Regions from separate parts of the Enterococcus avium genome, predicted to be linked through region 1. Evidence: riboswitches for the same ligand, from Rfam matches in the RefSeq annotation. Region 1 holds a riboswitch; the other holds the start of a gene.
What was found. A riboswitch is a leader RNA that binds a small molecule or an ion and turns the genes downstream of it on or off. The one in region 1 is predicted to bind FMN.
Positions count from the first base shown of each region.

Region 2: it holds a riboswitch for FMN, as region 1 does, so the genes downstream of both, ribD (bifunctional diaminohydroxyphosphoribosylaminopyrimidine deaminase/5-amino-6-(5-phosphoribosylamino)uracil reductase RibD) here and AUF14_RS07300 (ECF transporter S component) in region 1, are expected to answer to the same signal.

Region 1 is NZ_NBSL01000002.1:1,422,305-1,427,877, reverse strand. It holds gene AUF14_RS07320 (GNAT family N-acetyltransferase) at 1-171, shown strand, start outside; gene AUF14_RS07315 (segregation/condensation protein A) at 173-919, shown strand; gene scpB (SMC-Scp complex subunit ScpB) at 916-1,497, shown strand; gene AUF14_RS07305 (pseudouridine synthase) at 1,498-2,214, shown strand; FMN riboswitch at 2,283-2,401, shown strand; gene AUF14_RS07300 (ECF transporter S component) at 2,523-3,116, shown strand; gene AUF14_RS07295 (ferredoxin) at 3,198-3,407, opposite strand; gene AUF14_RS07290 (helix-turn-helix domain-containing protein) at 3,436-4,422, shown strand; gene AUF14_RS07285 (RecQ family ATP-dependent DNA helicase) at 4,413-5,573, shown strand, end outside.
Region 2 is NZ_NBSL01000003.1:283,767-289,339, reverse strand. It holds gene AUF14_RS17065 (glycoside hydrolase family 1 protein) at 1-855, shown strand, start outside; gene AUF14_RS17060 (PRD domain-containing protein) at 879-1,742, shown strand; partial or broken gene AUF14_RS17055 (family 1 glycosylhydrolase) at 2,162-2,317, shown strand; FMN riboswitch at 2,428-2,564, shown strand; gene ribD (bifunctional diaminohydroxyphosphoribosylaminopyrimidine deaminase/5-amino-6-(5-phosphoribosylamino)uracil reductase RibD) at 2,797-3,852, shown strand; gene AUF14_RS17045 (riboflavin synthase) at 3,856-4,458, shown strand; gene ribA (GTP cyclohydrolase II) at 4,451-5,573, shown strand, end outside.

The DNA.
Region 1 (5,573 bases):
GACCAAGAAATTGTTTTGCATGACATCAGCTTAAATCCTTCTTATCGAGGAGAAGGTGTGAGCCTAAAAATGATGGAAGAACTACAAGCGCTGTATCCAGATCAAACAATAATTGGAACACCAGCAACATCTGCTTTCTTAGCGAAGTGGCAGAAACATAAGCGAGGATAAAATGGAGACAATCAGTTTAAAATTAGATGTTTTTGAAGGGCCATTGGATTTATTACTGCACTTGATTCAGCAATTGGAAATTGATATTTATGATATTCCGATAGCAGCAGTTACAGAACAATATATGAATTTTATCCACGCCATGAAGACATTGGAATTAGAAGTGGCCGGTGAATATTTGGTTATGGCCGCAACCTTAATGTCAATCAAAAGTCAGATGCTTTTGCCTAAGCCTGAGGTGGCATTTGAGTATGATGACGAAGAAGGAGAAGATCCACGAGACGCTCTAGTCCAGCAATTATTAGAATACCGAAAATATAAGTATGCTGCTTCGGTATTGTCGGAAAAGGAAGAAGAGCGTAGCTTGTTTTATACAAAAGCCCCCATGGATCTTTCCGAATATGAGGAAGAAATCTTACCTTTACCGAAAAATCAATTGAATACCATCGATCTCTTTTTAGCCTTGCATGATGTTTTACAACGAAAGAAAAGAAATCAGACAATCGAAACAACTGTAACCGCCGAGACGATTACGGTTGACCAAAAAGTGAATGAGATTGGTCGTCGATTAGAAAAATTATCTGAGAATGAAGGCTTACCACTAGAGTCTTTTTTTGTGCAGTATACCAAGGATGAAATGATCACAACCTTTATGGCGTTGTTGGAATTGATGAAAAAAGGTCAAGCTACTGCAACTCAGGAAGAAACATACGCACCAATTTTGATTTTTAAAGGAGTAATTGTATGAATCAATTAAGCCAGATTGAAGCGATGCTTTTTGTGGTAGGTGAAGAAGGGATTAGTTTAGAAGAACTGGCCTTTACTTTAAAACGCCCTACTCCGGAAATCTATCAAAACATTATAGATCTGAAGGAATCATATGAAACGAATGCTGCTTCCGCATTAACCCTGTTAGAGGTTGGAAATCACTTTGTTTTAAGCACGAAAAAGGAGTTTGCTCCTTTGTTAAAAGAATTTGCACGTTCTCCAATGGCTAACCGTTTAAGTCAAGCAGCTCTTGAAACACTTTCGATCATTGCTTACAAACAGCCAGTGACACGATCAGAAATTGATGAACTGCGCGGGGTGCAATCAAGCGGAGCAGTTCAAACATTAGTAGCACGACAGCTGATCGAAGAAAAAGGGCGTGTTGATGGTCCGGGTCGTGCAATTTTATATGGAACCAGCGCTTATTTCATGGACTATTTTGGATTAAAAGATATGGAAGAACTGCCGGATGTACAAAAGATGGAAGCAGATCTAGCTGATGAGGATGAACCATTAGATTTATTTTATGATCGCTTTAAAGAAGAGGATGGACAATAAATGGAAAGATTACAAAAGGTTATCGCCCACGCAGGAATTGCATCGCGTCGCAAAGCTGAAGAGTATATTACTGGCGGTCGGGTTAAAGTAAATGGTGAGGTTATAAAGGAGCTTGGAACAAAAGTAGGTAAGAAAGATATTGTCGAAGTTGATGGTGTACCAATCTATCAAGAGGAGCCCGTGTATTATTTATTTTATAAGCCTCGCGGTGTAATCTCAGCCGTTAGTGATGATAAAAACCGAAAAGTTGTGACAGACTATTTTGCAGCTGTTCCAGAAAGAATTTATCCTGTGGGACGTTTGGATTATGATACGTCGGGTATTTTAATTCTTACGAATGATGGTGACTTTTCACAACGATTAGCTCATCCAAAGCACCAAATCGACAAGGTGTATGTAGCTAAAGTAAAAGGATACGCAGAGAAAAGAGCTCTTTTACCATTGACCAAAGGTATCCGCATTGAGGGAAAGAAAACAGCACCGGCTCGTTTTGAAATCCTTTCAGCAGATAAAAAAGCCGAAACAAGTATCGTTGAATTAACGATCCACGAAGGCCGAAACCACCAAGTCAAAAACATGTTAGCAGCAGTTGGTTTGCCGGTTCAGAAATTAAAGCGAGAACGTTATGGTGATTTAACTTTACATGGATTGCGTCCTGGAGAGTATCGTCGTTTAAATACAAAAGAAATCAATACGTTGTTGAATCAGTCAAAATAGAAAATCATTTACTTGTTTTTTGAAAGTAAACTTGTTATAGTTAATTCACAATAAAAAAATAATTTATGGTTCGTCTTCAGGGGCAGGGTGAAAATCCCGACCGGCGGTGATAGTCCGCGAACTGCGCAAGCAGCCGAATCGGTGAGATTCCGATACCGACAGTACAGTCTGGATAAAGAAGATAGAGCTTATTTGAGTGAGATTGTATTCAAGTAACTCTATGCTTTTTTCTGAAGCATAGAGTTTTTTTGTGTCAAGGTCTGGCTCAAATGGTTCGTTGAAGATGATTCCGAAACGGAGGATTTCATATGAAGAACTTACGGTTACAAAAAATGACGGCAGTGGCAGTGGCAGCAGCAATGGGATTAATTTTACAACTTATCGCATTCCCCATTCTCCCTATGTTTCCTTTTCTAAAGTTAGACTTTAGCGATATTCCAGTGTTGATTAATATGTTTATCTTTGGACCATTAACGGGGATTGCAACAGCTTTTATTCGTTCATTGCTGCATTTGACAATGACCGGTTTTTCGATCGATAATTTAATTGGAGACTTTGCTAGTTTCTTCGCCTCAACTTTATATACCTTACCGATTTTTCTAATGTTTAGAAAAAGAACAACTTCGAAACGGATTTTAGGTTTAGGATTAGGTATCTTGGCGATGACGATTTTTATGAGTATTGCAAATTACTTTGTGATTACGCCGCTTTATTTGAAGGCATTTGGACTTTCAGCCGGACAAATGCTAGGAATGGGATTAGGACGCTATATTTTAGTAGGGATTGTTCCATTCAATATTCTTAAAGGTATATCTGTTAGCGTTGTTTTCTTAGTCTTACACGCCAAGTTATTACCGTGGTTATCGAAAAAGACGATGACCTCGCAACATCATTCAGTTTAGTTAAAAAATCTCAGACAATTTTGTCTGAGATTTTTTTGAAATTTGCTTGTTTTCGTGTACTTTTTTTAAAGTATGTTATCATTAATTTTGATATAAGATAGCATGAGACGGGCATCGTTTGGCTGACTGAATAACCGCCGCTTGTTGATCTTCAGGGATAAACTCGTGATTGGCTTCAGGCTCTCCAACAAATAGGACGAGACCGTCGTCAGTATAATCAAATATTTCTGGAGCGATCGTTTGGCATAACCCGCAAGCGATACAGCGCTCAGGAATGATTTCGCATTTCATTTTTTCACCTTCCACAGGAGATTTTACTATGACTTTTTTTATTCTAACGTTATTTCAATCTGGCTACAAGATAAGAACCTCGACTTTGTATCATTTATTGGTTGGAAAGCGAACAAGTTCTGTCTTGCTGCACGGTTTTTTTTATCATAATTTAATTTATTTAGGAGCGCTGCCAAATTTACAGGATGCTGACTTTCAGAGAGAACTTAAGAAATTAGTTGCTGCTGATTGGATTATCATCGATAAAGGCTTTGGGATGCTGACCTCTCGAGGCAAGAGGCAATTAGCTGAAAGAAAGTATGATCTTAATGGATTGGATAATTTACGTTATGGTCGCACACGGGAGAATTCTTGGCAACTGCTTCTATTTGCGGTGCAGGTCATTAGTCATTTATCTTATGGTAAAAAAGAATACATACCAATTGAAAATCGACCTTTCTATTTACAGCAGATCAAAAAATGGTTGGTGGGTTCTGGGCCAAATTTAGTCAAACACTTCCAGCAAGAATTACTGACGATTTTTCAACAACTGCCTTCCGAAGAAGCTGATTTTTTAGCTAATCAGTTTTCTGGCTATGATTTTCAAGGGAAGACAGCCTTTCAATTATTACCTGAAAAATACCAAAATGCTCCATGGAATCAACTTTTTCGACAGCATGCAATTGATCTTTTTTTGGCTCAGGTAAAAAAAGGAGAGCTGGCTAGATTATTATCAGCGTTGGATCAGCAGAATCTTAATAAAAGTATGTTGAAAACCAGAGAATACTTTCTAGCTGGTAAAACAGAAGCTGAAATTTTACGACTTCGACATTTAAAGCAAGGTACGATTAATGATCATTTTATTGAATGGGCTTTGTTAGAGAAAGCATTTCCCTTTGAACGATTCGAGCTGCTTGAATTTAACCAGTTAAGCAGTGAAGAGGTACTAGATCAACGATACCAAGAGTATGACATACCGTATTTAAATTTTCGTTTGTCACAAATTTATTATTTGAGGGAAAAACAATGGACTTAACACAATTATTAAGAGAAAAATTTCATCATGATCAGTTCAGACCTGGCCAGCAGGAAATTATTGAGACGATCCTAAATGGAGAATCAGTGTTAGGAATGTTGCCGACAGGAACTGGCAAATCATTGTGTTATCAACTGCCTGGTTATTTAATAGATGGGACAGTAATCATTATTTCACCGCTTATTTCTTTAATGGAGGACCAAGTAGCTCAGTTACAGCGACTTGGCGAAAAAAGAGCTGTGGCGCTCAATAGCTTGCTTTCTTCTTGGGAGAAGCAATGGATTTTAAGTGAAATTCACCATTATAAATTTATTTTCATGAGTCCAGAAATGTTTTTGAGTAGCGAGGTCCAAAAGGCTTTACAGGCTGCAAGATTAGCGTTGATCGTGGTGGATGAAGCTCATTGTATCTCTCAGTGGGGAATCGATTTTCGACCAGAATATCTGAAAATAGCCGATGGTATTAAATTCATTGGCGGCCCTTTAGTTTTGGCATTGACAGCAACGGCTACACCGGCAGTTCGAATGGATATTCAAAGGCTATTGTTTAGAGAAAATCAAGCAAAGGAATTTATTTTTTCTGTTGACCGTCCTAATATCAGTTACTTTGTCTACCAAAAGACTAAATTGGAAAAGCTACAAGAACTGATAACGACCTTAGAGGGTTCCGGTATTATTTATTGTGCTACTCGAAAAAAAGTTGAAGAACTGTATCAAACGTTTAAACACCAGCACGCGATTGCCTATTATCATGGTGGTTTAAGCGGTCAAGAACGACGAATGCTTCAGCAGCAATTTTTAGCAGACGATTTACGGATTTTGATTGCAACGAATGCATTTGGTATGGGGATTAACAAAGAAAATATTCGCTTTGTAATTCATTATGATTTGCCAGATTCGCCAGAGAATTATTTACAAGAGGTTGGTCGTGCCGGTAGAGATGGTCAGCCAAGTCAAGCAATTTTGTTATATGAAGCAGGTGATGAGTATATTCATCATTTTCTTCAGGAGCAAACCGATCAATCCAAAAAATTATTTGAGATCAAGCAACGAATGACTGATTTGGTCTTTGAGGATCCGTTAATAAAAAAATGGGAGCAATTTTTCCCCAACGAAAGCTCTCGCTTAATGGATTTATTAAGCCAACGAGGT
Region 2 (5,573 bases), on a different contig from region 1:
CGAGAACGTGTTCGGGCGCAAATGGATTATCACATGTTTGTGGCTCATGCCCATGCGACGAATGATTGCCATGAAATGATTCCAGGCAGCAGCATCGGACCAGCAGTTTCATCAACGATGACCTATCCGGCTTCCAACAAGCCGATGGATATTTGGGCAGCTAAAATGAATGATAATTTTAAAACAAATTATGCGTTGGAAATGTATTGCTTCGGACAATATCCTGGTTATTATCAAACTTATTTAGAAAAGGCAGGCATTGCACCAGTTATACTACCGGAAGATAAAACGATTCTTAATGCGGCAAAACCAGATTTTATTGCGCTGAATTACTATCGGACACTCGTAGCTAGCTATTTGCCAGCTGATGAAACGCACCCATTCGGAACCCGGGAAAAAGATGTTGATTTTGATCTGTATGGATACTTCCGAGTGGAGAAAAACCAACATTTAATCGCTACAGAATACGGTGCACAAATTGATCCAATGGGGTTACGGCTGGTCCTGAATGAGTATTATCGTCAATTCCGATTACCGTTGATTATTACTGAAAATGGATTAGGGACAGCGGATGTGTTGACTGAGGATGGAAAAATTCATGACCAATATCGAATTGATTATCTTCGCGATCACATTGCAGCTTGTTATGATGCGATTCAAGACGGAGTTGAATTATTCGGTTATTGTCCGTGGTCAGTGATGGACATATTAAGTTCCCATCAAGGCTTTAAGAAGCGTTATGGATTTATTTATGTAAATAGAGCGGATCACGATTTAAAGGATTTAAGACGAATTCCTAAGGATAGTTTTTATTGGTATCAAAACGTGATTCAAAATCACGGGCTGACAGATTAGAGAAAAGATAAGGCGGTGAGCCAATGCAGGTGCTAAAAGTGATGAATAATTCTCTCGTTTTAGCCTTAGATGAAGCAGGGACTGAATGCATTTTAATGGGAAAGGGCATTGGGTATAACAAAGCGATCGGTCATGAAATACAAGACGATGAAATCGAAAAGGTGTTTATTTTAACAGATAACAAAATGCTAACCAACTTTGTTCAATTAGCCAGCACCCTGGATGATACCTATATAAACTTGGTGAAAAAGATTATCGATCATGCCGCTACCAGCTATCAAATAGAGGTAAAAGACTACCTCTATTTGTCTTTATCCGATCATATCTCATTTGTCGTAAAGCGTCTCAAGGAGGGAAACGTAGGTGAAAACTTCAATTATCCTGATGTGATGCTCTACCACAAAAATGAATATCGTATCGGCAGGTATGCAGTGGATTTAATAAACAAAGAGCTTCAAATTCAACTACCAGATAGTGAAGCTACAGCCATTGGACTTCATTTTGTTAACGCCAAGCTGGAATCTTCCTCCCATCAGAGAGATCAGAGTATTACCAAACTGATGAATAATTTTGAAAAAATCGTTCAAAGAATCGTAGGCGGAAAAATAAACCGTGATACCTTTACTTATTCTCGCTTTTTGACCCATCTAAACTATTTCAGTGAACGAGTCTATGAGGGAAATCTCTTTCCTGATGAGGATAAGGAAGAGCTGTACCAAACGTTAGCCGTAAAAATGACCAAAGAAGTTGCTATTATCAGAGCCTTTGAAATTTTTATCTCTAAGGAATACGGCTTGGATATCACAAAACAAGAGAAAATCTATTTACTCGTCCATCTTCATCGAATTGTGGAGGAACAGGAACGAGAAAGGGAAAAAAGTATTTGAAATAACTAAATGGATTGTTTGGGAAAAATCGTTGATCAATTCTAGATCAGAGAAACAAATTAATCGTGGTTCAACTATCGGAAGTGGTAGTTGAATCACGATTTTCTGTATTTTTATAGTGAAACATTTCCGTCAAGTAAATGATCTTCCCCAACAGAGTCAGTTCATATTGCAAAGTTTTAGCTCTTGTAGGTTGGCACTTAGGAAACGACAATCAAATGAAATACTAAAGATAATTCCATATAGAATAATCTTGAATAGAATTATTCTGAATGGAATAAATATTACGCACTAACGGCTAATGATATACATTTTCTCACAACGGTCAATTAGATCATAAATCTCATTGCAATCCGTCTTCTTAAGATAGTTCATTGTATCTGCTAAGGAACTTAGAATAGTTGACTTGGAAGCAAAGGTTAATTTCTGCGGGAACTGGTGAAATGAGTAAACGCTATGGGTTTATTTATGTGGATCGTGATGACCAAGGAAGGGGATCGTTAAAACGCAGCAAGAAGAAATCATTTGACTGGTATAAGCAGGTGATAGCAAGTAACGGAGAGAATTTAAAATAACGGTTTAATGATCTGTTTTTCTAGAGATTATAATTGATGTTTTTTGTTATTTTAAAATTATTCTGTTGACGATTCAAAAAAAGAATAGTAGTATTTTTCGTGAATTGAATAGTATTCTTCGGGGCAGGGTGTAATTCCCGACCGACGGTGACAAGGCGTGCCTTGAAGTCCGTGACCCGCATTTTTTGCGGTTGATCCAGTGTGAGTCTGGAACCGACAGTTAAAGTCTGGATGGGAGAAGAAAAACTTATCTGAAATATGATGGGGAAGGTCTATCCTTTTTTCATTATGGTTTCTTTGAGTTTATCTGTTACGGCCTCGTGTATGTGCTTACACGAGGTCTTTTTTTTGGCAGTTTTTCTTCCTGCTTCAGCAGGTTAGAAAAATGCTATGCGTAACGAGAATAGAATTATTTTTCCCGTTTTTTGAAAAAAATAATACGATAAAGCGAAATAGCTGTTTGGAAAGGAGGAATTGGTATGCATGAAAAATTTATGCGGCTTGCGATCAAGGAAGCGTTAAAGGGCAAAGGCAAAACCTTTACGAACCCCTTAGTTGGCGCAGTGATTGTCAAAGATGATCAGGTGATCGCAAAAGGCGCGCACTTAGCTTATAGTCAGCCTCATGCTGAAAAAAATGCGCTGACATCATGTGAAACTCCCGAAAAACTATTAAATTCAACACTCTATGTCACGCTGGAACCGTGTCATCACTATGGCAAGCAGCCGCCATGTACCCAAGCAATTCTAGAAAGTGGGATCAAACGGGTAGTCATCGGACAACTTGATCCGAATCCCCTCGTGGCAGGAAAGGGAAAACAGTATTTAGAAGAGCAAGGGCTTGAGGTGGTTACAGGGGTTTTAGAGGAGGAGGTTCGAAGTCTGAATCGTCATTACAATTTTTATCATGAGCAGCAACGGCCGTTTATCACGTTGAAGCAGGCCATGACCTTAGATGGGAAAATTGCGTTAGCTGGTCAAAGAACACCCTTAACAGGAGAAGAAGCATGGGAACGAGTTCGTAAAGAACGGGGGGATTATCAAGCGATTTTGATTGGAAGTCAAACCGCTTTGATCGACAATCCAACCTTAGGAACGACCGACGAAGATAAATTTCCTCCTTACCGAGTGGTCTTGGATCGAAAAGGAGAAGTATTGGCCCATAAGGAACTCGCACTTTTTCAAGCTGACAGCAGTCCGGTGCTCATTTTCACCGAAAGGGATGAAGAGATTCCTCTGCCTGAGCATGTCGAAGTCATTCGAAATCAGGCTCTTTCCCTGTCTTTTGTTGTGACAGAATTAACCAAAAGAAACCTTCAATCCCTTTATGTTGAAGGCGGTGCTGCTATCCATGATGCCTTTTTAGCAAGCGGCTATTGGGATGAGCTGGTTACCTATCTTGCGCCGAAAATTATCGGCGGGAATGGCACAGCTAGTTTTACCGGCACACGCTTAGTGGAGCAGGTGACTGCACTAAGCGACATATCAATTGAACAATTGGGATCAGACATTCGAATCGCCGGAAGGAGAGTGTAGCAGATGTTTACAGGACTTATTCAGGAAAAGGGCAAACTGACACGAATCATTCCTCGTGGAAGGACCATTCTGTTAACCTGCCGAGCGTCTAAAAAACTACTAGCAGATTATCAGATTGGCGATAGTATGGCGATCAATGGTGTGTGCTTGACCGCTGTCAAAAAATCAGAGCAGGAATTTACGGTTGAAATTATGCCAGAAACGTATCAACGAACGTCTTTTTCAAAGGCAAAAGTTTCTGACGAAGTAAATTTGGAACGTGCGTTAGCCTTCAACGGTCGAATTGAAGGTCATTTTGTCGCTGGACACATCGACACAACGACCCGCTTAGTCGAAAAAAGAGTGTTAGAAAATGCCTTGATTTTAACGTTTGACTACCCAAGAGAATTGACTGGTGAAATTATTTCTCAAGGCTCGATAGCAATTAATGGTGTAAGCCTGACCGTAACAGAAGCCACGAATCGCCTGTTTTCTGTGAGCCTGATTCCCCACTCGAAGGATCAAACCAATTTGGGGAGTTTACAGCGAGGAGAATTGGTCAATATTGAAACGGATTTGTTAGGAAAATATGTCAAAGCCCAAAGAAAGGACACGTCGTATGAATAGAGAAAAAATCGAAGCCGCCATTGAACAGTTAAAAAAGGGTCAACTTGTGATTGTAGCAGATGATGACGATCGTGAAGCAGAAGGAGATTTAGTAGGAATTGCAAATCTAGCGACTACTGAAACGGTCAACTTCATGACAAAACATGCTCGAGGATTGATCTGTGCACCGATCTCCGAAAAAATTGCTCAACGATTGCAGCTTTCTGAGATGGTCGAAAGAAATACCGACAGCTTCGGGACAGCCTTTACCGTAAGTGTTGATCATCAGTCAACGACAACTGGGATTTCAGCGGATGAACGAGCAAAAACAATCAAAGCACTAGCCGATCCCCAGGCAAAAGGAACAGATTTTAACAAACCGGGGCATATTTTCCCTCTGATTGGGAAAGCTGGAGGCGTGCTTGTGCGAAGAGGACATACTGAAGCCGCGTTAGACTTGGCGAAAATGACGAATCAAAGTGAAGCGGCCTATATTTGTGAGATTTTAAATGCCGATGGCTCTATGGCCCGCCGTCCACAGCTGGAAAAACTAGCAGCAGAATGGCAGCTGCCAATGATCACAGTGGAAGAACTAACGCTCTATCTGACAGCACAAGGCAGGACGACGGTTCAGCTTCCAACTGAATACGGGTCCTTTGAATTAACATTGTTTGAGGATGGACAACAGCGAGAGCATTTGCTTCTTTCAAAGGGTGATATTTCAAACTCAGAACAGCCATTGCTGGTGCGGCTTCATTCGGAATGTCTAACCGGAGATGTCTTTGGCTCTCATCGCTGTGATTGTGGTGAGCAGCTCCATGAAGCGATGCGCATGATTGAAGCAGAAGGAATCGGCGCGATCCTCTATTTGCGACAGGAAGGAAGAGGCATTGGCTTGAAGAATAAGCTGCGCGCCTACCAGCTTCAGGAACAAGGTCTAGATACCTATGAAGCCAATGTCGAACTCGGTTTTGAACCCGATGAACGGGAGTATCAATTTGCTGCAGAAATATTAGCTTCTTATGGTATCAAGGAGATTCGCTTGTTAACCAATAATCCGGAGAAGGTGAAAGAACTAGAAGAACGAGGCATCCACGTTCACCAACGGGTTCCATTAGAAACAGCCCCTTTAAAGG